DNA from 2 places in the Sporosarcina sp. P17b genome. Region 1 is predicted to be linked to the other one. Evidence: riboswitches for the same ligand, from Rfam matches in the RefSeq annotation. Region 1 holds a riboswitch; the other holds the start of a gene.
What was found. A riboswitch is a leader RNA that binds a small molecule or an ion and turns the genes downstream of it on or off. The one in region 1 is predicted to bind lysine.
Positions count from the first base shown of each region.

Region 1 (12,347 bases):
GGATACGTGCGCGACGTGGAACCGGTACTTCCTTCCACGTTACGAATGCTTCACTCGCTGCTTGTATCGCAGTGTCTAAATCTTCTTTTGTTGAAATAGGAACATGTGCCACTACTTCTGCTGTAGCAGGATTGTATACAGGTTCTGTCTGGTCCGTCGTAGCGGATACCCATTCACCGTTTATATAGTTTTGTACTGTTTTAATAGCTGTTGTCATGTATATGACCTCCTAGTGTAATTGCGTGTCAAATTAAAATTGGTATTCATAGCACACTTGATACAAGTCTGCGATTTTGTCTTCTGAAGGAACTTTTGGGTTGTTACCGGGACTTCCACTATCGATCGCGTCTTTAGACATTTTTTCGAGAGCGCTTACAAATTCTTCACGTGGGATACCCCATGTTTCAAGATTTGGAATGTCTAGTGCTTTACATAAGTCCCTAACAGATTGTACAGCTACTTCTGCCGCTTCTTCATCTGACAACTGTGCCGCGTCGGAAGAGAAGATACGACCGATATCTGCCAGTCTATCGATACATGAATCTTTACTATACTCTAGAACGGCAGGTAAGAGCATCGCGTTAGAGAAGCCGTGCGGTACATTAAAGAGTGCACCGATTGGTCGAGACATGCCGTGGACTAGACAAACAGACGCGTTTGAAAATGCGCTTCCTGCTTGAAGGGCAGCGAGTGACATGCCTTCTCTTGCTTCGATGTCTTGACCGTCCGTGAATGCTCTATATAAGTTCTTTGAGATTAATTGAATGGCGGATAAAGCCATTATATCTGTCATAGGATGTGCTTTTTTGGATATGTAGGCTTCAATCGCATGACTCAGTGCGTCGACACCTGTTGCAGCCGTTACTTTTTGTGGGGAAGACAGAGTGAGCAATGGATCAACAATCGCTACATTCGGCATGAATGCAGGCTGTTTGATCATCATTTTTACTTTAGTTGTTGAATTCGTAATGACCGTTACGTCCGTTGCTTCTGAACCCGTACCTGCTGTAGTTGGAATGGCGATATGAGGGACAGGCGCGATTTGCGCAACTTTCTTCATGCCTACGTAGTCTTCGATGTTCCCACCGTTCGTCGCGACTACTGCAACCGCTTTCGCCGTATCGATACAACTACCGCCACCCAATGAAATAATGAGGTCGCATTTTTCATCTATATACAATTGAAGTGCTTCATCTACATATTGATCATTCGGTTCGGAAGCTACACCGAGAAAGATAGCGCTTTCAACAGAATGAGAAGATAATTTCTGTTGGCATTCTTCTACGTAACCGAGTTTTTGCATGATTTGGTCGCTAATGATCAGCGCTTTTTTACCGAGGCGTGTGGCTTTTTCCCCAATCTGTTCGAAAGAATGTTGTTGATACAGAATAGTAGGGGGCATTTGAAACGTTTTGCAAGTTTCCATTAGGTCAGCTCCTTAAATTGTATTTCCTGTACTAGAGTGTGTATTTACAATAGAACAAGAAAAAGTGTAGCGTTGAGGCTACACTTTTATTTTGTAACCTGAGTGTAGCATCCACGCTACACTCAGGTCAAGATATTAAATTTTCTTAATTTTTTATACAATGTAGTTCTGTGTATGCCAAGCAGCTCGGCTGTCTTAGATTTATTACCTTCTGTTTGATCCAATAAATTTAATATAATCTTTTTTTCTTCCGCCTCTTGTTTTTCTCTGAAGTCTTCTAACGTACTTAAATTTTGTCCATCCAGAATATGTTGCGGCAAATCTGTCTCATCAATACTATCGGAGTCAACAATGCTTACTAGGTCTTCTAGCACATCTATCAATTCCTCAATATTACCTTCCCATTGATAATTCATTAAATACGTTACAGCGGTAGTAGAGAATGACTTCTCAGGAATTTTATGTGCGAAACATATTTCCTGCATATAATGTGACAGTAGATAAGGGATGTCTTCGTTCCTGTTACGAAGCGCAGGGATAGAGAGCTGCAGTGGATTTAATTTGGCATATAACTCGGAACTAAAAGCATCTCTTTCGGCTAATTCGTGTAAGTCTTGTGTAGACGAAATGATTAGTTGAACAGGGAAATCTTCTGGAGCTTGTTTTAGAAACTCCACTAATTTCATCTGTATATTCATAGATAAAGCATCTATATCTTGTAAATAAAGCGTGCTTGGTTGTCCGGAATGGAGGATTCCATGTGGGCTGAAAAGTTGTTCTTCCACATTTCGCGCTGCTTGGACTTTGCAATATATAGTTGTAAATGGTTTGGATGCGATCGGACTTAACTGATGGATACTTTCTGCAAATGCGTTTTTACCCGTTCCTTTTTCACCGGACAATAAAACGACAGCTTGTGTTCGAGCAGCAGTCCGCGCTTTTCTCTTTAAGTCGGATATCGCTTCGCTTGTCCCTATAATTTGATTGAGACTGGAAAAGCCTTCAGGAGATAGGGGAGGAAGTTCAGTATCAGCCATAATTTTCTGTAGTTGTAACCGCTCATAAATGCGATAAATGTCTGAAACACCTTCGAAAATCAACATACCGATTGCTGCGACTACTTTACCGTTTTTCCAAATAGGAATACGGTGAACGACCATATCTTGCCCTTGAATATTTTGAAGAACGCCTCTTTCTGGCATACCTTTCTGTACGGTTTCATGTAGATTTGTATTTTCGATTACTTCTGTGACATGCCGTCCAATTGCTTCCGATCTAGGGATACCGGTGAATTTACTATAGGCCTCATTGAATTCGATGATCATACCCAATTCATCGACCACAGCAATTCCTTCATACGCTTTTTCCAGAATGACCGTCAAAATATCAGAGACCTTTTCATTTTTTATATAACTTTCAATCAATGCCGATAGCCCTTTGACGATTTCTTTTTGAGTTAACAGACCCATGAGGATACCTTGTTTGTTTTTTACAACATAGACATTTGTATTGTCTGGATCGAAAGGGAGTTCATTCAATAATGTATGTTCGTCTATTGTAGCTACTTGCATAAGTACTATATGCTCTAGTGTTGTGTGCTTATTACGGCCATTGACGAAAGCTTCGAGTATGTGTTCAGCAGTAATGATACCGACCGGCTTATATTGTGGATCAACGATAGGGAGAAACTCGATTTTCAATTCCTTCAGTACTTTAGCTGCTTCTAGCAACGTCTGATCTAGTTGGATAACTGGGGGATTTTTATTCATCCAATTCGCTACAGACATCCACTTTTTATCATTTTCCAACTGTATGAGTGTATTAATAAAAGAATCGTTAAACATAAAAGCCTCCATGATGTATCTATTTTCATCGATTATTACACAGTATAACGCATCTATTACATAGTTTGTACTGAGTTCGTTTTGAAGGGAGATACGTATCTTAAACAGGCTTTTACTTGTAGATGCAAAAAGCTGCCTCAGAAAATCTACAAGTAGAGTTTTTGAGGCAGCATATTTTCTATTCGTTACTTTTACAATCCAATCGTAGCATTGTCTTCAAGGGCTAACAATTCCTTCAAAGCCGCCACTTCGTTTTCAGGCAAATCGATCATCGGTAAACGAACTCCGCCGACAGGTACGCCTAGTAAATTCAACGCGGCCTTTGTTGGAGAAGGGTTAGGTGCAGCAAACATCGCTTTCATGATTGGCAATAAACCACGGTAGATTTCCGCTGCTTGCTTTGTGTTACCGGTTTTAAAGTTCTGTACCATCTCTTGCATTTCGTTTCCTATAATATGCGCAGAAACCGACACAATGCCTGTTCCGCCGATGGCTAATACAGGAAGTGTAGAAGCATCGTCTCCTGTATAGACAAAGAAGTCATCGCCCGTATGTTCAATTATGGCTGCAACGGCTTCTAGATCGCCGCTTGCTTCTTTAATGGACGTAATATTCGACACATCGTTAGCCAACCGAATAACGGTTTCTGGCAACATATTGACTGCACTACGACCCGGGATATTATATAGCATGACAGGTAATGTCGTAGTTTGCGCAATCGTCTTGAAGTGCTGGTAGAGTCCTTCCTGACAAGGCTTGTTGTAGTAAGGGACGACCAGCATAATTCCATCGACACCGGTTTCTTCCGCTTGGATCGTCAAATCGATAGATTCTCTCGTGCTATTCGTTCCAGTTCCAGCAATGACAGGTGCTCTGCCTGCTACGGTTTGGACAGTAAACTTGAATAGTTCCACTTTCTCTTCTGCTGTAAGCGTAGGCGATTCTCCTGTCGTGCCTGCGATGACTAATGCGTCTGTTCCATTGGCTAGTAAGTGATTGATTAGATTTTTCGTTGCTGGGTAATCGATGTCTCCTCTTTCATCAAACGGAGTTACCATCGCTGTCATAACTGATCCAAAATTCATTATTCTCCACATCCTATCATTTTATTAAAAAACATAGAGGTGGGGGCGATACGTAAGTGAACGCAAAAAGCAACAACGAGGGCTCGCTGTTGCGTTGAAATAATGAATTATTTCTTTGCACGAGATAGCCCACCATACAGTTTCCCATATGACAATCCTGCACTTGTTCAGTCCAGAATCAGCTTGGAGATCATGAGTGTCTCGCAGCTTCGGCAAATTCCCCTTTCAACAATCTTCACAGAACCTCATGATTCTCTGATTGTGTACTAATGGTTTTTGCGCCTCTATCCTTATTTCCGAATTATCGAAATAAGTGAAAGTTTAATTACCCTTACTGTACTTGGTATGTATGAAGAATGCAACCATTACTTTTCTATGGAGATAAGGAACATACGAATTTTGACTAATTTCATTAATATGGAATTACCTGTAGTCCTATTCGTTTCTAGGAGGTAGAATGGACTAAAGTCATCTATTCCATGCAACGATTGATGGATTGAAAATATGAACTTTATTAGGAAAGAGGGATGTTGTGAAGAAAAGTAGTTTACGTTGTCTACTGTTGGTACTGGTGTTTCTTGGATTAATTAATAGTGAACCTATACATAGTAATGCGCAGTCACCGGTTACAGAGTTGTTGGTGGAATACGCAGAAGATGTCCGAATGACATTTAGTGAAGAAGTGGAGATGCAAGTGGAAACGCGCAAGAGGATTTCTGATGAAGTAGAGTTATGGAGTTTGACAAAAGATGCGGACGTTGAAGCACTTCAACTCCAGTTGCAAGAGGATCCTACTATCGCATACGTCGAGCTGAATGCAGAACGTGAAATCGCAGCAGACATCGTCGATCCTGGATTAAATGCTCAATGGTGGATATCACATGTTCGTCCGGAAATGATCTGGTCGCGTGTAGCAGAACAAAGGAAATCGATTAGTGTCGCAGTGATTGATTCAGGTATGGATACTAGACATATTGATTTGGAAAAAAGAGTTCGAACCGGTGGGTATAACTTCTATGATAGTAGTACGGATGTTTTTGATGTAACTGGACACGGTACGAAAGTGGCAGGGGTAATTGCTGCTGAATATGGAAATGGCATAGGGGTCACAGGAATTGTAGGTCCATATGACGTGAAGATTTTACCTTTAAAAGTATTTGGCGAAGGAAATAAAACAAAGACTTCCTATATAGTGGCGGCCATTAATTATGCTGTTTCACGTGGAGTAGATGTCATTAACTTGAGCTTGGGTGGAGATTTGAAGTCAGATATAGAAAACAACGCGATACAGCAAGCGATCGAGGCTGGAATAACGGTTGTGGCTGCTTCCGGAAATAAAGCAGAGGAAGGGAATCCACTGTTTTATCCCGCTTCCTACGACAATGTGATTTCCGTTGGTTCCGTGGATCAGTTGAATCAGCACGTGAAATCTTCTAATTACAATAACAGTCTAACTTTGGTGGCTCCAGGTACATCAATTTACACTACAAGCCCCAACCATGGATTTACTATGGGCGAGGGCACATCGTTTTCCTCACCGATTGTGGCGGGAGCGGTGGCTATGTATAAATCGTTGCAACCAAATACCACACCGCAACAAATGAAAAACTTGCTGAAAGATACTGCGATGCCGTTAGGTGGTTTTACTACACCTGCTTACTTTGGTTCAGGTTTACTGAATCTACGAGCGCTGCATGATAGACTGCCGCCTAAAATAGTTCCAGTTGAACGAGTAGAATTGAACACAGAAGCTGTGACACTGGATTTGTCATTGGGCTATGCAACGAGTGAAGTAAAGGCACTTTCCGCGAATAAAAACCAGTTAGCTGAGTTTGCTTCGTATGAAATAGAGCCAAACGATACAATTTCCCAAGCTACTTCCTTTTTAAATTATTACTATGAAACTATGAGGGGAAGAATAAACAAAACTTCTAAGGACATAGATTTTTATGAATTAGTAAGGGATGAGCCAGGGATGCTTGATGTTGAAATATATTGGACAAAAGGTTATTCGCAAGATGGTTCTGATAATCAATTTTTAAATGTAGATTTATATGATGAAAAAAAGAACTGGGTTGCAAAAGCTGATTATCAAGAGTTGGCTAACGGTAGAAAAGGATTAGCTATGAAAGTAGAGTTGCAAGAAGGTTACTATTATATGAAGGTTCATCAAGAATCATCATATAACGAAAGATTTGTGGAACAGGAATATGAAATATCGAGTATCTTTATCCCGGAATATAGTGATGTAGAAATTCCTGATATTATATTGGACGAAGTGTCTATGAAAAGAGGAGATAGAGAATACTTTTTGAACAAAGAGGATAACCTCGTGGAGTGGAAATCATCTAATCCGGAAGTAGCTTACGTGGACTACGATGGGATGGTGGTAGCGAATTATCCGGGAAGTGCGACCATCACGTTTTATATTGGAAACGCTAGGAAAATCCTGCCCGTATATGTGGTAGATACAACGATAGAAGCAAAGTTTACAATTTCCGCAAAGGTTTTTCCATATAACGCAACGGATCAAAGAATTATATGGTCGTCATCAGACCCTTCCATAGCAGAAGTCGATCAGAATGGTGTAGTTACAGCGAAAAGTGTGGGTACCGTATTTGTCACAGCTAGAGCACGATTAGGTGGAGTGGCGGAAATTGCGACTGTACATGTTGTCCGAAACGGCAAAGGGTATGAATTTACAAGCGACTTTACAAATCAAGACGTCCCCATGGATAAAGTTTTCCGAGTCACCTTTACTCAGCCGTTATCTCCGTTTAAAGATTATAGCCAAGATATTGTGATTTCCAGAAAATCGAATGGTGTAGGGCGTGTGAAAAGTTTTACTGCCAAAGTAAATCCTCTGAACTATAATCAACTACTGATTGAGCCAAATCAGTTCTGGCAGGAAGGTTATCATTATCTAACAGTGACAAAAAACGTTCAAAATACTAATTATCTTTCATTACGTAAGGAAAGTAGGATTATGTTTTATTCCTATTATAAGTAAATTAGTGTTCATCAGAAGAGTCCTCCTACTGGAGGGCTCTTCTGTCTTTCCATGCCAAACCCTGTAAAAACCTGTCACCCCATGTATGCAAGACGTCCCATTCCTCCGACAATTCATGGCCCAGTATTGTGTTAGACCCCAAAAAGTGCTATCTTATCAGTATAATAGCCTGAGAGTAGACTGGGCTTTTCTTGCTTGATTGAGAATTACATATGTTTTTTCGAAAAGGGGAATTCGATGAGTACTATACATGAGTCCGCGGATAACAGGCCGGAAGAGTTGCAGCGTATATTGGATAAGGAATTATTGCAGCTAGAGAAAATAACTATTGAAGATTTTGAAGTAGATCCTATTGAGAAGCCGGTTACGCAAGAAGATTTGAAACAGTTTCAGCAATTCACATCAACGAGTTTCCGGTCGCTAGAAGAATTGCTTGAGAGCAATCAAGCCGTCTTGCCGGTTGATGAAGCGATTACTCGTTTGCAGGATGAAGCGTTTGAAGACCGTGTACATATGGCGAAACGGGCAGTAGAGATCTTTACATTATTCGAAGACGTACGTCAGACGGTGGACCCGGAGTCGATCGATTTGATCGCGCAATTGGATACCGTAATCGATCAAGCGCATCATTTGCTTGAGGACATGGGTATACAAGAGTTACCGGTGTATGATGAATATTTCGATGAAAGCTTTATGGAAGCGGTCGGCACTATACCTGCTGAAGAAGCGCCAGGAATTGAGCGATTTAAAGTAGCGGCTGTATTCCGCAGAGCCTTTTCAATAGAAGGACAAGTTATTCAAGATGCATTCGTGAAAACAGTTACGTAAAAGGGGGAACGTGTATGACAAGCATTACAATGGATCAATGGCTCAGTCACTGCGTCCGCCCATTAAGTAGGTGGAGGTGATTCGATGAGTTCATTCACTAACATTCCTATGTTGATTCAGCAAATGCAACAAGAGATACGCCAGAAGCGTTACACGATGGCGCTTGATACGATCCGAGAACTTGAAAAACTTAGTGTGAACCGAAAGCAGATACTGTGGCATAAAGCTTTGCTTGAGAGTAAAGTCGGCAATCTGCATGTGGCATTAGCGTACTTGAAGGAACTCGATAGCGAGGAGCCTCATGTCGCCAAGCTGGAAGAAGTGATTCTTAGTAATTGGGACACCTATACAAAGGTGATCGCTGAGTATAACTACGCTGTATCTGAAATTGAATTGGGCTATACCGAAAATGTCCTACATATAGTAGATAACGCCATGGAAATGGCAGGGAAAATGCCAATTCCGATTGAATTATATCGTATGAAAACCATTCTGGTGGCACGTTATGAAGCGGGCACGTTATCACGCTATACGGTTGGATTGCCTTTGCATGTTCTTGACGATCCGACTATCAAACGTGTCGTGGCGGCAGAACCTCCACGTCCGGATATCGCTCGTCCAGTGCCAAAACCGAAGCCGAAACGCAAGCTGAAAAAGGGTGCGGCGGCTTTATTCGCGGGCATTGCAACGGTTTTATTAGTCTTCGTAATATGGTTAATTGCCAACTTACTGGCGCAGCCCGATACAGCTAGTGGGTTGCCGACTACTGTGCCGGTTGAAAAACCAGCCATAACAGAGACTGAAGCGGTGAAAGAAGAGCCAGTAGAAGTGCCAGATACAGAACCTGAAGAGGAAGTTGAGCCTGAATTCGTATCGAATGAAGAGGCGAGAATGTATTATAACGAAGGTTATAAGCAATATCTGAATGAAGACTTCCCTGCGGCAGTGGCCTATTTAGAGTATGCTGTGCGCACTGAAGAAAGTGATTACTTTACAGACGATGCGTCGTATTTCTTAGCATCAAGTTATTTACGCGAGCAGAAGTATGAAGAAGTCGTCAATACTGCGAAAGCTTTCTATAAAGAAGAAAGTGAGCATTATAAAGAGTCCCCTTATCGAGAAGGGATGCGCTTGCAAGAAAGTCGTGCATTATGGAAGCTAAATAAGAATGCCGAGTCAACAGCGATTCTGGACGAATTAATTAGCAAACCGAATGTCGATTGGGTTACGTATGAAGCGAAAGCTATGAAGAAGTTAATAGAAGAAGGCGAGAGTAGTGAAGACGTGGAGCAAGCGAGCTAACTCGGCTTGTGTCCGCGCTTAACTACAGAAAACAGGAGCAATCAAGGAAGTCATTAGACTTTTTCGATTGCTCCTGTTTTTATTCATGCGACTTAATCAGTTCCACATTGTGTTTCTCCCACTTCGCCATCTTTCCGTTAAATGATGGATCGGGCGTATACCAAGATTGCGAACCAAAGTAGTCTTGCAATTCCTTTGATTCAAAGACATAGCCGTGTCGCGCGTATATTTCATTGCGCGCCAAACGTAAATCGTCTTTGGATAATCCTTTTAAATCGGATTTATCGAGGTACACGTCTCCGCTGTATGAAATGATGAAATGATCCTTTGGAACGTCAGCTGGAACTTCTTTAATAATCTCTTTGACAATGACCGTCTCGACAGGTTCTTCTTTTACAATGTCGTTTTGAACAACGGGCAGATCGTTATCCTTTTCTACATCTGTGTTGGCCGCGGTAGCCAATTCTTTAATGGAATCAAAATCTAGATGAACAGTTTGTTTCGCCCCAAAGACGTTCGCCTGGATTTCTTCACGTACCGTATCGTCATCCAGAGTCGTTGTCATTTTAATAGGATAGATTCCCGCCATGAAAGGGCCAAATTCAGCCTGTTCTTTCCGCTTCTTAATATAGCCCATTTCCGCATCATGGATGGACAGTACCGTTTCGTCCCCGATGGATTGTACTTTGACGATATAGCCTACTGGATTGATTGTGTATCGCGGGAAAAGCCCCAATCGTTTACCAGCTGCACGAATGGAAAACATGCCGTCTTCGGATTTTTCATGTAAGTGGTTTTCCACTACTTGTACGATCGAAGGGTTTTTCTCAACCAACGTTAGCAGCGCTTGCAAACTATCTGCGTTAATTGCAATCCGACTGTCTTTCGGTACAATCAATTCTTGCAATGTGTCGCGATCCTGCTCGATCAAAGCGGTAATGAATTTCTCTGTTGTAGCATTTCGCCCATATTTACTTTCAATAGTGTAGTAGCCAATGATCGCTACAAGCACGACAACAATTAATACAATTGGGTAGTGTGGTGTTTTCCATATAGAACGTTTTTTATTCAAACGACGTGACGCAAGAGATGCTTTACAGTTTGTACAAAATTCTTGCTGCTTATCATTCATTTCATTACAAATTGGACATTTTTTCATTTGAATTCTCCTACTTCATGCTATGGCTCTCTCTTTTGGAAACTAGAGTAGATACCAATGTAGTCAAAATTATACTATGATTGGCCGGATTATTCTAGATGTAAGGAAAGTTGTTATATAAGGATAATGAGTAAATGGTATGTTTGTGAAATTGAAATTTAAAATTATGTTTTTTACGTAGTACTATATTCAGTGTTTGCTGTATATAATTAGAAACGTACAAGCTATAATAGTATAAAAGAATCCTGTGTTTCCAAGGTAGGGGCTAGGGAAGAGAAGAGGATGCATATGAGAGAGAAGCGGCATATCGTGTTGGTTTTTTGCATCGTATGGATGATGGTACTAGGATTTCAAGGAGTGGTCAATGCGGATGTAGTACCCAATGAACTATTGGTTGAGTATGAAGGAAATCGCCAATCGTTTTCTATTGATGAAGGGCTACCAGGCGTTGAAAGCCGTGAGACTATATCAGATGAAGTGGAATTATGGAGTTTTGCAGATTCGGCAGAAATGCTGTTAATGAAAGAACAACTACTTGGTGATCCAAACGTGTTACATGTTGAACCAAATTACGAGCGCTATTCGCATATCGTCCTCAATGATCCTATTTTCGTGAAGCAGTGGTGGATTCCGCAACTGAAGCCGCAGTTAATTTGGTCAAGAGTGACAGAACAAAAGAAGAATGCGGTTGTGGCAGTTATCGATTCAGGTATTGATATCCAGCATGAAGATCTACAAGGAAGAATTCAGCCAGGTGGCTATAACTTTTACGCTAACAACGCAAATGTTCAGGACGTCAATGGACACGGAACGGCCGTAGCGGGCGTCATTGCTGCGAGGGCAGGGAATCACATAGGTGTGGCAGGTCTAGCGGGAACATACGACACGAAAGTCTTGCCATTGAAAATTTCGCACTTGAATGGAACTAGCAAAGTATCAGATAGTATTAAAGCGATTGATTATGCGATTATGAAACAAGTCGATGTGATCAACATGAGTTATGGTAGTAGCCAGCCGTCCCAACTAGAAGAAAAAGAGATACAACGAGCGATCGAGTCGGGGATCACCGTCGTGGCATCTGCAGGAAACGATGCTGAAAAGGGGAATTCCGTCATGTTTCCTGCGTCCTATCCTTCCGTAATTTCAGTGGGAGCAACCGATAGCAAAAATCAACGCGCTTCGTTTTCAAATTTTAATTCTCAAGTCAGCTTAGTTGCACCAGGCGCGGTGATTTCTACCACGTACATTAATAACACATATAAATCAGTGAGTGGAACTTCTTTCTCGGGACCTATGGTGGCAAGTGCAGCAGCTTTGGTGAAGTCCTTGCAACCGGAAGCCAAGTCAACTGAAATTAGAGAGTTACTTGAAATGACTGCCACAGACTTAGGGCAACTCGGTAAAGACGATCATTTCGGTGCAGGACTACTAAATTTAGAACGACTTAGCTATGCGTTGCCAACTGCTGCCAATCCAAATCAACCAAAGGATTTTGTTGGTGATTTCCCTGACTTAGTTGTGAAAAAGAACAAAGTATTCAAAATCAAGTTTACTAATAAACTAGTACTTGGCAAAGACTACAGCGAGCATATTTATATTACACATCTACCAAATAGCACAGAACGCATAGAAGGATTTACCGCGAAATTGAATCCACTAGATCCTCAGCAATTACTCGTCACACCTCATAATG
Region 1 covers NZ_PDYP01000004.1:259,880-272,226, forward strand. The annotation lists gene CSV76_RS07010 (CoA-acylating methylmalonate-semialdehyde dehydrogenase) at 1-217, opposite strand, end outside; gene CSV76_RS07015 (iron-containing alcohol dehydrogenase) at 251-1,426, opposite strand; gene CSV76_RS07020 (sigma 54-interacting transcriptional regulator) at 1,549-3,270, opposite strand; gene dapA (4-hydroxy-tetrahydrodipicolinate synthase) at 3,462-4,355, opposite strand; lysine riboswitch at 4,473-4,650, opposite strand; gene CSV76_RS07030 (S8 family serine peptidase) at 4,888-7,365, shown strand; gene grpE (nucleotide exchange factor GrpE) at 7,603-8,193, shown strand; gene CSV76_RS07040 (tetratricopeptide repeat protein) at 8,278-9,495, shown strand; gene CSV76_RS07045 (YARHG domain-containing protein) at 9,575-10,654, opposite strand; gene CSV76_RS07050 (S8 family peptidase) at 10,964-12,347, shown strand, end outside.

Region 2 (12,347 bases), on a different contig from region 1:
GTTCGCAATCGCGTTTGGATTGTCGATCGTGAAACCGCCACCCATTAAAGATTCCTTATAATCCACTTTCGTACCTACGAGAATAGCTGCATCCTCTTCTTTCACCACTACAGGAATTCCGTGTGCTGTATAAGAAATATCATCTGCTTCTTTTTCTTGTGCAAAGCCTAGACCATATGTTAACCCGCTGCAACCTCCGCCATTAACGGAAACGCGCAAGAAAGAACCTTCTTCTTCATTGTGTTCCATCATCTTTTTCACGTGAAATGCTGCTGCTTCTGTAATTTCTACTGTATTTGTCATATCTACCACTCACTTTCCACGTTTTCTTTTTATCATATCAATCTTTTTCATCACAATGCAAACAAATAGTCCCCCTACTAGGTCTATTTTAATGTATAATAAGACTCAGGACAGAAAGGAATGATATTAGTGGAAATCAGCCCATTTTACGAGAAGAAAATGCATTGTTTACTTTGTAAAGAGCATTTTCCTACTACTAAAATCCGTTCACGCCAAGTAAGAGTAATCGACCACGATAGCGATTTTAGACCTATTTACATAGATAAGGAAATTAACCCTATTTTTTATAACGTTGCCGTTTGCCCACATTGCGGTTTTGCCTTCACTGATGATTTCGCTCCGTATTTTGCACCTGGCACAAAAGAAATGATCGCTGAAAATATAACAGCTAAATGGCATAGCCGGTCATTTGGAGGCGAACGTACAAAAAAGCAAGCAGTGGAAGCCTATAAATTAGCCTACCTAAGTGCCAACTTCAAAAAGGAAAAGCATTTAACTATGGCAGGCATGATGTTACGTATAGCTTGGATCTATCGGGAAGATGAAAATCTCCCTAAAGAAATGCGGTACCTAAAGATTTCCCGTGACCTATATATACAGGCATTCTCTGAAGGTGATTATATAGGAACACAAATGTCTGAGACCCGCGTACAATATCTAATTGCCGAACTATCTTGGCGTATCCATGATCGTGCAGAAGCCATTCGAAACTTTTCTCGTGTCATCGAAACACAAAAAAGATCGACTGAACCTAAGATAATCCAAATGGCCAAAGATCGTTGGCAAGAAATTCGGGATGAAGAAGCCGTTCCTAAAACAAGTTGAATAATGAAAGCCGTGCAAAGAAGATAAAACTTCATTTACACGGCTTTTCTCTTGGTGAAATTAAAAGACCTGTTCTACTTCTACTACACCTGGTACTTCTTCAAGTAATGCGCGCTCAATACCAGCTTTTAATGTAATTGTTGAACTCGGGCATGTTCCGCAAGCTCCTAAAAGGCGCAGCTTCACAATTCCTTCGTCAATATCCACTAATTCGCAGTCCCCACCGTCTCGCAAAAGGAATGGACGTAATTTATTTAGCACTTCTGTTACGGGCTCATATAATTTAGTATCTGTTGTCATTGTAATCACACTCTCCTTTCCTTATACTTATTATAAACTGCCAAGCAGAAAAAATCCAATAATGAATCGGAGGATTGACTAATATGTCACAATCACCTGCAACAATTGAAGTTTATGGAGCAGAAATCATCTGCGCAAGTTGTGTAAATGCACCTTCTTCTAAAGATACGTATGAATGGCTTGAGGCGGCAATTTCAAGAAAGTACCCTGACCAGCCTTTTACTATTACGTATATCGATATTGATCAAGAATTAGCAGAATCTCGCCAGCAAGAAATTGCAGAAAAAATCCGGGATGATGAGTACTTTTATCCACTTGTACTGATTAATGACGAAATGATTGGCGAAGGTCATATCCAGCTGAAGCCTGTTTTTAATGCATTGGAATCACATGGTTACCACGCAGGATAAATTGATAATTTGCTTGATTAATTGAGAACACGAAATCTATATATTTGAAGAAGCGACACGTTCTTGGTGAACATGTCGCTTCTTTTGTATGTACTTACTAGCTCCGGAAAATAATGCATAAGAAGAAGCCACCTCTTTTGAAGTGACTTTTACATACCCCATATTAGCCATTATGCCATTTGTACATCCATAGCAAACCAGATTTCATTAGACGTGCGATTCTGCCGGTAACAGTACGATCTGCCAAGTATGCAAATCCTTGTTTCTTTCCTAATGAACCCATGAAGCCTTTTAGTTTTAATTCAGGCATTTCAAGCATCAGTGGTTCACCCTTCCAAGTAGAGCGTAGTACTTGAACAATTTGCTCTCCTTGTACTTCAGCCAACTGAGCGCTTGGTGCGTGTGGAAGCGCAGCAATATCCCCTACAACGTAAATATTAGGATAGCTCGGAATTTGGTGATATTGATTGAGTACAATTCGGCCTGAACGGTCTTTTTGAACGATTAAATCATCCACAACTTTACCTGGTTTAATACCAGCCGTCCAAACGACTGCGTCTACATCAATCGTATCTTCATGGTTATATAGGACATGTTCGCCCACTTTCGTGATGTTTGAATTCGCAACGACTTCTACTTCGTTCTGATCAAACCATCCTTTGACGAAGTTACTCAATCGCTCAGGGAAGTCTCGTAAAATACGTGGGCTACGGTCGAATAATTTAATATTCAAGTCAGGACGACTCTCACGCAATTCACTAGCTAACTCGATCCCACTTAGTCCAGCGCCTACAATTCCTACCGTTGCACCACCGCCTAAACCTAGCAATGTCTGATACGTCTTACGTGATTTACCGATTGTTTGGATACTCAGTGTGTGTTCAGCAGCACCAGGCACGTTGTGATAATTGTCTTCGCTACCTAGTCCTATAACCAATTCATCGTAAGGTAGTGCTCGTCCATCTGCTAATAATACTTCTTGTTCTTCGGGCTTGATCTCTTGAATTTCGCCTTCTACCACTTTCAATTGTTCATGAACTGGAATCGCTACGCGAACATCCGAGTCAGGAACCGTTCCTGCTGCCAGTGCATAAAATTCAGTTTTCAAACTATGAAACAGGGTTCTATCGACAAGTGTAATTTCGATATCAGTTGATAATTCTTTATTTAGCAAACGCAATAAAATTCTCATATTACCATAGCCGGCACCTAGTAAAAGTAATTTTCTCATTATGTTCTCCTTCTATGTCTATTTTTCTCGTGCATCTCATTTGCTATTATAGCAGTTTGTGATGACTTTCACAATATGCCAAGTTCATTGACGCATTTGCAAAAAAAGAGTACCATTTCTAGTAGGCGAGGTGAGAAAGATGAATCCCATCGTGGAGTTTTGTATCAGTAATTTGGCCAATGGTTCCTACCCTGTATTTGAGGCGTTGGAGCGTGATCCGAACGTTGACGTGTTGGAATATGGTTGTTTGAGCTATTGTACGAAGTGTAGTGATACGTTGTATGCGCTAGTTAATGGTGAACTTGTCGAAGCGGATACTGCGGATGAATTGACGAAGCGTATTTATCAGTTCATTGAGGAGAATCCACTTTTTTAATACAAATAGAATGCTTGAGACGTTTGGGAAGTGTAGTGCTTCTTGGACGTCTTTTTTCAATCCCTGATAGATGATGGAATTAAGGAGTAAATTGGTGAGTACGATAAGGTCAAAAGCAAGAGCTTAGGAATAGTGAGTGAGTTTGAGAGTGGTTCGGGATGGAAGCTCCAGCGTCCAGCTTTCGCTCATAGAATCCGTTTGAGCGCTCATAGAACTCATTTTGCGCTCTATTACACGCACAATCCGCTCTATCAGACGCCACGAGTGCTCATAGATTCATCTAAGTGATCATAGAACCTGGATAACCGCTCATAGCCTCGAAAGCTCAACATTATTTACAATCCTAAGTTTAATGCACAAAAAAAGTATCACCCACTCGCATTGCAAGGGATTGAAGCTCCAGCGTCCAGCTTTCGCTCATAGAATCCGTTTGAGCGCTCATAGAACACTTTTTGTGCTCTATAGCACACACTATCCGCTCTATCAGACGCCACGAGTGCTCATAGATTCATCTAAGTGATCATAGAACCTGGATAACCGCTCATAGCCTCGCAAGCTCAACATTAATCACAACCATAACTTCAATGCACAACAAAAAGTATCAACCACTCGCATTGCAAGGGATTGGAGCGAAAGCCGTAGCGAAGGACGGCTTTTTCGAGTAAAAGCGAAGCGTTAGGAGCACATGTTGGCACTAAATCCCCACGCCAACACTCTGTCAGCTACTCATTTGCGCATTAAAAAAGTTACCCAGGGAGTCTATGTACTAAGACTCCCGGATAACTTTTTAGTTAATTGGCCAATCTGCAAGTGAGTTCAGTAGATACGTGGGTTGCTGTGCTTTTTCTAGCACTTCTTCCATTGGTGTGACCCCTGTCGCAACGTACGCCGTGTCGATACCGTAGCGGATGCCCGCCATGATGTCTGTATCGTAGTTGTCGCCGATGAGGATCATATCTTCTTTCTTGTACATCCCCTGCTGCTGGATGAACTCCAGCATATGCGGCTCGGGCTTTCCTACGATGAGTGGCTTTGTTTCAGTTGCTGCTTCCATCATTTTTAAGAACGAACCGTTACCTGGTACGAGTCCCTTTTCGGTCGGGAATTTGACGTCTTGATTGGTGCCTAAGAAATGTGCACCGCTACGTATCGCCAGACAGGCATCCGCGAGTTTGCCGTATGTAATCTGGCGGTCAAGTCCCATTAAGACGACATCGGGATTCGTCGTGGTAATGTTGATGTGCTCGATTTCTAGCGCTTCTCGCAATCCTGCTTCACCAATCATCATCACGTTAGCGCCTGCGTAATGTAGGGCACAGTAACGCGCCAGTGCAGTCGCTGAATTCATGATGTAATCGACTTCTGTCTGTACCCCAAAACTCGCTAGTTTCTCCTGTTGAGCAGTGCGTGTAAGAGCCGCGTTGTTCGTAATAAAGTATGTGTCCTTGCCTTGCGCTTGGCACGTTGCAACGAAATCTACAGCTTCCTGTATCGGTTCAGTCCCTCTATACATCGTGCCATCCAAATCGAAGCAATAGGCTTTATATTGTTTCATCATTCAGTTGGTAGAAACGCCGAGACTGGGCCTAATTCATTCGTTAAGTAGTCACGGACTTGTCCTGGGAATTGTTTTAGTTCTTTGGATGTATCGCGAATCGATGTCTCTACTTTACTTGAGTCGACCTCTACGAATTGACGCACAATCATTGGACGTAAAGAGATGAAAGCTTTCAGAGGCACAGCTTGCTCAGATTGAATGACTTTTTCATCTTCAAGAATATCAATGATATCGTCGTAACTACCTGGATCACGCATGATGAATCCGTCGATCATAGAATTACCTACATCAATAATTCCTTCAATTAAGCCATGTGCAATCCGCTCTAAAGCTAGTTTATTTACTTCGCTTTGCTGCCAGTCCGTTTCCTTTTCAAACGTATTGATCAACTGCTCCATATACACTAATGTTTTATTGATTTCATTTTGATCTACAAAATACATACTGTTCTTCCTCCTCGTATACTTCATGTTCCTATCTTACCATATTTTCAGCCAGACGAATAAAAGCTCCGAGCAAATTTGCTCGAAGCCTTCATTTTTATTGTTGTTCTTTAGGAGCAGATTCGGCTTCAGGTTTTACTTCTTCCACTACTTCTGCTTCTATCGGTTCAGGCTTTACTTTTCCAATCTTCTTCAAGATGAAATAAGCGCAGCCAAAGTTGCAGTATTCATAGATATAATCTTGGACAGTACTAATTTTTGTTTCGTAAGTGGATTTGGAATTACGATCTTCAAAAAAGCCTTTTAATCGTAATTGTCCATATCCCCAGTCGCCCAAAATAAAGTCATACTTTAACAGTACTTCGCTAAAACGTTCATTCAAGGCCTCTTCATCGAAACCTTCGCGAAACTCTTCTACGATTTCATACTGCATGTTCTCTAAAATAACCATACTCTGCTTCACTTCCATTTAACTGCTCGCTTGTCCTTCAAGTTTCAGCAGCTCGTCACCTTGGCGCTGTTTCTCTTTAGCCGAAGCATTTACTTGCTCGTCTGCGTGGTAGCTTGAGCGTACAAGCGGCCCCGCCTCACAATGAGAGAATCCTTTAGTCATTGCGATTTTACGCAATTCACCAAACTCATCAGGCGAATAATACTTTACCACTTTTGCGTGTTTTTTTGTTGGTTGTAAGTACTGACCAATTGTCATGATATCTACGTCATGCGCACGAAGATCATCCATTGTCTCAATGATCTCTTCCACAGTCTCTCCAAGTCCGACCATCAATGAAGACTTCGTCGGAATCTCAGGATACATTTCTTTCGCACGTTGAAGTAGTTCAAGTGAACGATCATACGTTGCACGCGCGCGAATTCTTGGAGTCAAGCGACGCACAGTTTCAATATTATGGTTTAATATATCTGGTTTTGCATCCATCAAACGTTGCAAGTTTTCTTTATCTCCACCCATATCTGAAGGCAATACTTCAATAGATGTAAATGGATTTTTTCTACGAATTGCACGGATCGTTTCCGCAAAAATAGCAGAGCCGCCATCTTTGAGATCATCACGCGCAACAGCCGTGACTACAGCGTGTTTCAAGTTCATCAATTCAACTGATTCCGCTACACGTTCTGGTTCAGCAGTGTCCAGTTCATTTGGTAGACCTGTTTTAACTGCACAAAAACGGCATGCGCGTGTACATACAGCACCGAGGATCATGAAAGTAGCTGTACGTCGCTCTCCCCAGCACTCGTGAATGTTTGGACAACGTGCTTCTTCACACACAGTATTCAAGTTTTTCTCGCGCATTAACTTCTTTAAACCTGTATAGTTCTCATTGGTGTTTAGCTTAATCTTCAGCCAATCCGGCTTTCTAACATGCTCAGATTTTCTTCCTGTCTCAGGTTTGCATGACAACGCTACCGACTCCATTCTGTTGATAGATTCTACTCATGTCAATGTAACATAAATTCAGATAAGCTTCAATTATATATGACACAGATTATACATGACAATAAAAGTGAAATTAGTGACGCTTCACTATTAAAAAAACACCTGCAACCAACTAGCTGGCTGCAGGTGTAGATCGTTTACTGTTCAACTTTGAACTTCTTTTTGAACTTGCTGAGGATTGTAGCATAAAAGATGCTAATAAATAGACCGCCCCAGATGATCGTCACTCCGACTAGCATCATAAGGATTGCAGAACCGCTCATTCCTGTATCCATTTATAGCCCCCCTTTGTCTTCATCGTAATCTGATGTAATTCTTGTGTTGTTTCTCCATTTTAATGATGTGAATACAATCGACATCACAAATGCGCCTATCGCTACTGGCCATCCGATCGTCCATAAGAACGACGTTGGATACCCTTCATAGTTTTCAGCAATATTGTCTTTGATTAGGAAGAATAACATAGTACCTAATACGATAGGAGTGATGAATGAAAGTGAAACCTTCCACCACCATCCAAGTCGAATATCTGATACTGCATTGGCATGTTGTTCGAACACTCCGAGTTTGCGGAATACCCAAGCTAGTAAGAAAACTTCAACTAAACCGATGACTGCAATACCGAATTGGTTAATGAAGTAATCTGCTACATCTAGGAAGTACAAACCGCCATTTGTAGCGTATAGCAAAGAAATCACTGCTGAGAGACCGACACCAATAGTTACTGAACGACGTCTTGAAATATTGAATTTATCTGACATACCCGCGATATATGTTTCAGTAATGGAGATTAGTGAAGTAATACCCGCAAGTGTCAATGACAGGAAGAAGAATGCGCCGAACAGGCCATTTAATCCTGGCATTTGATTGATAATTTCAGGGAACACGACAAAGGCTAAACCTACACCCGCTGTCGCAACGTCTGCTACATCTACCCCTTGATTCGTTGCCATGAATCCTAGTACTGCGAATACCCCGATACCTGCTAATAACTCAACAGAAGAGTTCGCAAAACCTGTGATGAATGCGTTATTCGTAATATCCGATTTCTTCGGCAAATAACTAGAATACGTAATCATGATCGCAAAGGCAATCGATAAACTGAAGAAGATATGTCCATATGCGGCAACCCATACACGCGGATTCAATAATTTTTCGACATCCGGTTTAAAGAATGCATCAAGTCCTACCATAGCTCCGTCAAGTGTGATGGCACGGATGACGACGAATAAGAATAGAAGGAATAGAACAGGAATAAATATTCGGTTCGCCAACTCGATCCCTTTCTTGACTCCACCGATCAAGATGATGTAACAAATAATCCAAACGAATAGTAGTGGCAATGCTACGCCTCCTACAATCCCTCCGACATCTCCTGGGTTATCCGCTAATTTCAGAACATCACCGAAGAAGAATGCTTCGGGTTCTTTTCCCCAAGATAAGTTAAATGAATAGATCGTGTATTTCATTGCCCATGCAATGATCACAGCATAGTAAGTGGAGATGACGAACGATACGAAAATCCCCCACCATCCTAGAAACTCTGCCTTCTTACCATTTAAACGGAAGAATGAAAGAGGTGCGGATCCACGATATTTATGACCAATTGTAAATTCCATGATCAGAATCGGGATACCCGCTGTTAAAAGTGCAAATAAGTACGGGATAAAGAATGCGCCACCGCCATTTTCATAGGCGACATAAGGAAAGCGCCAGATATTTCCGAGTCCGACAGCAGACCCGATTGCAGCCAATATAAAACCGGCCCTTGTTCCCCATTGTGAGCGTGTTTCCATTAAACACTCTCCTCTCTTTTTGTTATTTCACAAAACTTGTTACCATTCGATATATTCTGAAAACTCCAGTTCCGTATATTTAGTATAAACAGCAGAATAGTAGATGTCAAAACAAATTTGGACTAAGAATGAAGTATTCTTCACCCTTAGTCCAAACCGTAAAATTATGCTATTCGCGCAGCGCGTTGTTTTCCTTTTGCGTTCCAGTATGTGAATAAAACTATCAAGATAATAATAACTGCTACGAGTCCAATCCAAACTGAACCAGTAATTCCTAGAACAATATAACCAATCGCTGAAACACTCGCAGCAACGAGTGCGTAAGGCAATTGTGTAGAGACGTGATCCATGTGATTACACCCTGCACCAGTGGAAGATAAGATGGTTGTATCGGAAATCGGTGAACAATGATCTCCGAATACCGCACCAGCAAGAACTGCTGCTAATGCTGGTAATAATAGTTCAGGTGCTGCATTGACCATGATCGTCCCTGCGATCGGCATCAAGATACCAAACGACCCCCATGACGTACCTGTTGAAAATGCCATTAATCCCGCTAATACGAAAATCAGTACTGGAAGGAATGCGACCGGAATATTCAATTGCTCTACCATTGCAGAAAGGAATAGTCCTGTATCAAGCGATGCAATAAGTTCCGTCAATCCCCAAGCAAAGATTAAGATTAAAATCGCAGGCATCATCGCTTTTACGCCACTTACAAATGCGCGTCCCATCCATGAAACGCTTGCTGTTTCGTTCTCTTTCATTTGTAGTGTATATAACAACATAGCTAGTAATGTAGCTGTAGTACCACCAATTACCAAGGAGAACGGTACATCCGTGTTTTCGAAGATAGCCCAAATATCAAAGATACCTGCTTCTTTATAACCCGTATAAATCATCATGCCAAGCGTTACCACAATCAATGTCACGATTGGCGCAACTAAATCACGTACTTTACCGTGTGTATGCTCTGGAAATTCTTCCTTTAGCTGACCAGGTATTTCTTTATTTTGGTCAAACAGTTCGCCTTCATTCATGGCACGATCTTCATGCTTCTTCATTTCAAAGAAGTCATTATTCGTCCAAGCGAAGAAGAAGACCATGGACAATGTCGCGATGACATAAAAATTCATCGGCGCCATCATGACGAATGCAGTCAACGGTGAATAGCTGACCGCTGCTGTCGTACCTAAAATAAGTGCTAGTTGTCCAATCAAAAACGCGCCCCAACTGGATATAGGTGACACGACACAGATAGGTGCTGACGTAGAATCAATGAAATATGCTAGTTTTGCACGAGAGATCTTATGCTGATCCGTAATAGGTCTTGCAATCTGGCCAACTGCCAATGCATTGAAGTAATCGTCTACAAATATGGCAATACCGAGCGCCATTGTCAGTAGCTTTGCGCCACGTTTTGTACGAATACGCGTGACAGCCCAGCGCGCAAATGCTGCACTTCCTCCGGATAGACTAACAAATGCCGTAATGACACCTAGTAATAATAGAAATAACATAATAAATATATTATACGTATTGAGTCCGCCATCCCAAAATGAAACTGTCATGGCTCTCCATACACCTTTTAGTGTCTCGAACGGAGCAAAGTTCGCTAAAAGTAAAGCTGCTGTAACAATTCCCGCTCCTAATGATAATAATACTCTCCTCGTCGCTAACACCATCACGATGGCGATAATAGGAGGCAAAATAGAGACCCACGTTCCGATCATTGTAATTCCTCCTCTTTCAAGTTGCTAGATAATATCGAAATGCAGAAGATCTTTCGAAGAGTGGAATGCTGACAATATTTTGTATTTCTGAATTTTCTCCACAAAAATAGCCCACTCCACAAGTACTAACGCACGTGTAGGAGTCGGCTGACCAGTTGAACAAGCAATATGTTAATAAATCATAGTTCAATTGGCTATTGTAGCTCTCCATACATTTGTCGCTGTATGACAGTGTCATTCCTCTTTGAAATGACCCCAACTTGAGAAGCAGACTCTTCTCAAACTTCGGCATTGCTTCCTTTCACTCGCGGTCATAGACGTCACTCTCTCGCTAGGTACTTATAAACAATGCAGCCTCTACGTAAGTCTCGATATTCTTCTGTACTTAGTGTAGCAATAATCGACATCGTTCACAACACCCTTTTACTCGGTCTTCTCAAGGGGAACCTCGATTTGTGCTGGCATTTGCTCTCCTTTCGAATAAATTTGCGGTACCTTCCCTCTAATCAAGCCAATAGCGATAGGGATTTTCTGCTCTACGACACTCTTGCTTGTCGCTAATGGAACGATGATCTGTACATTCACTTTCAACAACAAATTTACTTCTACATAGGCATTGTTAATACCGAATTCTCGTATATCAGTTTCAACATTTGCATGTACATCCCCTACAACATGGAAACGGATAGGAATTTTTGGACCCAAGTTACCAATTAAGGGAATATTGGTTGCTTGCCCAAGTGGAACAAAAAACACGATGCCCTGTTCCTTTTGCATACGATCGGGATTGTATTCAAGATCGCCAAGTGGCGGTAGCATATCCAGATCTCCGCCCTCTGCTCGCTCTAGATGATCTTCTACGAGCTGATGTATTTCGGACATAACTTGGCTAATGATTTCTGCATTGAACTTCGTCGTCACCGTGTCGGTTGTATCGTCGGGGACGTTTTCAATAATTTCATTGACATCATAGACACTGGTAGATCGATTATTGATTGCCTGGCTGATGACGTGACTGGCTATTTTCTGGGTTTGCACTTCGGCGTACTGTGTATAGATCGGCGTTAGTTGTTTGTTGACGGTATAGAAAAATATCGCCACCCCTACTAAAACGGTTGGGATGACAAATCGTAGTATGGTTTTGCCATAATTGTGTCTCTTTGGCCGTTTTTGATTCGTATAAAACCGCATAAAAACGCCTCCTACATCACATTATGCGAAGTAGGAGGCATACATAACTAGCGTTCATTGAAATATTTTCTGCCGTACCAACCGAGTACATCACGAAGCATTTCCGGCATGACATATTCTTTCTTTGCTTCTTTTAATAAAGGATAGAAAAAGCCGAACGTGAACATATCAAGCGTCGCCAGTGTGTAGTTTTCCCCAGGCTTCACTAATCGATTTCCGGCGAATAATTGCCCTTCATGATTGACATATAAATGCTCATGAATCATGCTGCCCATTAATGTACCACGGAAACCAAGCCCCTTGATTGGAAGCTCTGTCCACTTTGGATCAAGCGATTGCTCGTAGATTGTCAGCAGTTCTGCCCCATCTAAATGAACAAGACATGGATTGATGGGATGCGGTAATAAGGAATGTAAGTCACCTTTTGTAATCCATCCTTCCTCTAGACTACCAAGGAAAATCCCTGCATTAAATAATGCACAGTCAGCATCCAAATAGTCGAGTAACGCCCGACCAAACAGTGAAGATAATGGACTATCTCCTGTTAAACGCTGTGATAACGGTGAAGGATTATAAAATACCGGGACTTGTAAAGTTTCTTCCCCTTCAGCAAATAAATCATTCACCTGTTTTATGTCTTCTTCGGACATTTCCATCATTTGCGTTGGGAACACTTCTGCTTTCATATGAATCACTTGATTCGTCATGCGGTCCACATCTACTTG
Region 2 covers NZ_PDYP01000010.1:59,156-71,502, reverse strand. The annotation lists gene CSV76_RS12170 (HesB/IscA family protein) at 1-303, opposite strand, end outside; gene CSV76_RS12165 (DUF2225 domain-containing protein) at 424-1,128, shown strand; gene CSV76_RS12160 (NifU family protein) at 1,189-1,428, opposite strand; gene CSV76_RS12155 (YuzD family protein) at 1,512-1,838, shown strand; gene CSV76_RS12150 (NAD(P)/FAD-dependent oxidoreductase) at 2,002-3,069, opposite strand; gene CSV76_RS12145 (YuzB family protein) at 3,209-3,445, shown strand; gene CSV76_RS12140 (TIGR01457 family HAD-type hydrolase) at 4,233-5,003, opposite strand; gene CSV76_RS12135 (DUF86 domain-containing protein) at 5,000-5,446, opposite strand; gene CSV76_RS12130 (YutD family protein) at 5,544-5,897, opposite strand; gene lipA (lipoyl synthase) at 5,916-6,881, opposite strand; gene CSV76_RS17130 (MetS family NSS transporter small subunit) at 7,040-7,177, opposite strand; gene CSV76_RS12120 (sodium-dependent transporter) at 7,178-8,698, opposite strand; gene CSV76_RS12115 (Na+/H+ antiporter NhaC family protein) at 8,863-10,431, opposite strand; lysine riboswitch at 10,624-10,799, opposite strand; gene yunB (sporulation protein YunB) at 10,855-11,622, opposite strand; gene CSV76_RS12105 (bifunctional metallophosphatase/5'-nucleotidase) at 11,670-12,347, opposite strand, start outside.
Region 2: another riboswitch for lysine. It lies ahead of CSV76_RS12115 (Na+/H+ antiporter NhaC family protein); the one in region 1 lies ahead of dapA (4-hydroxy-tetrahydrodipicolinate synthase).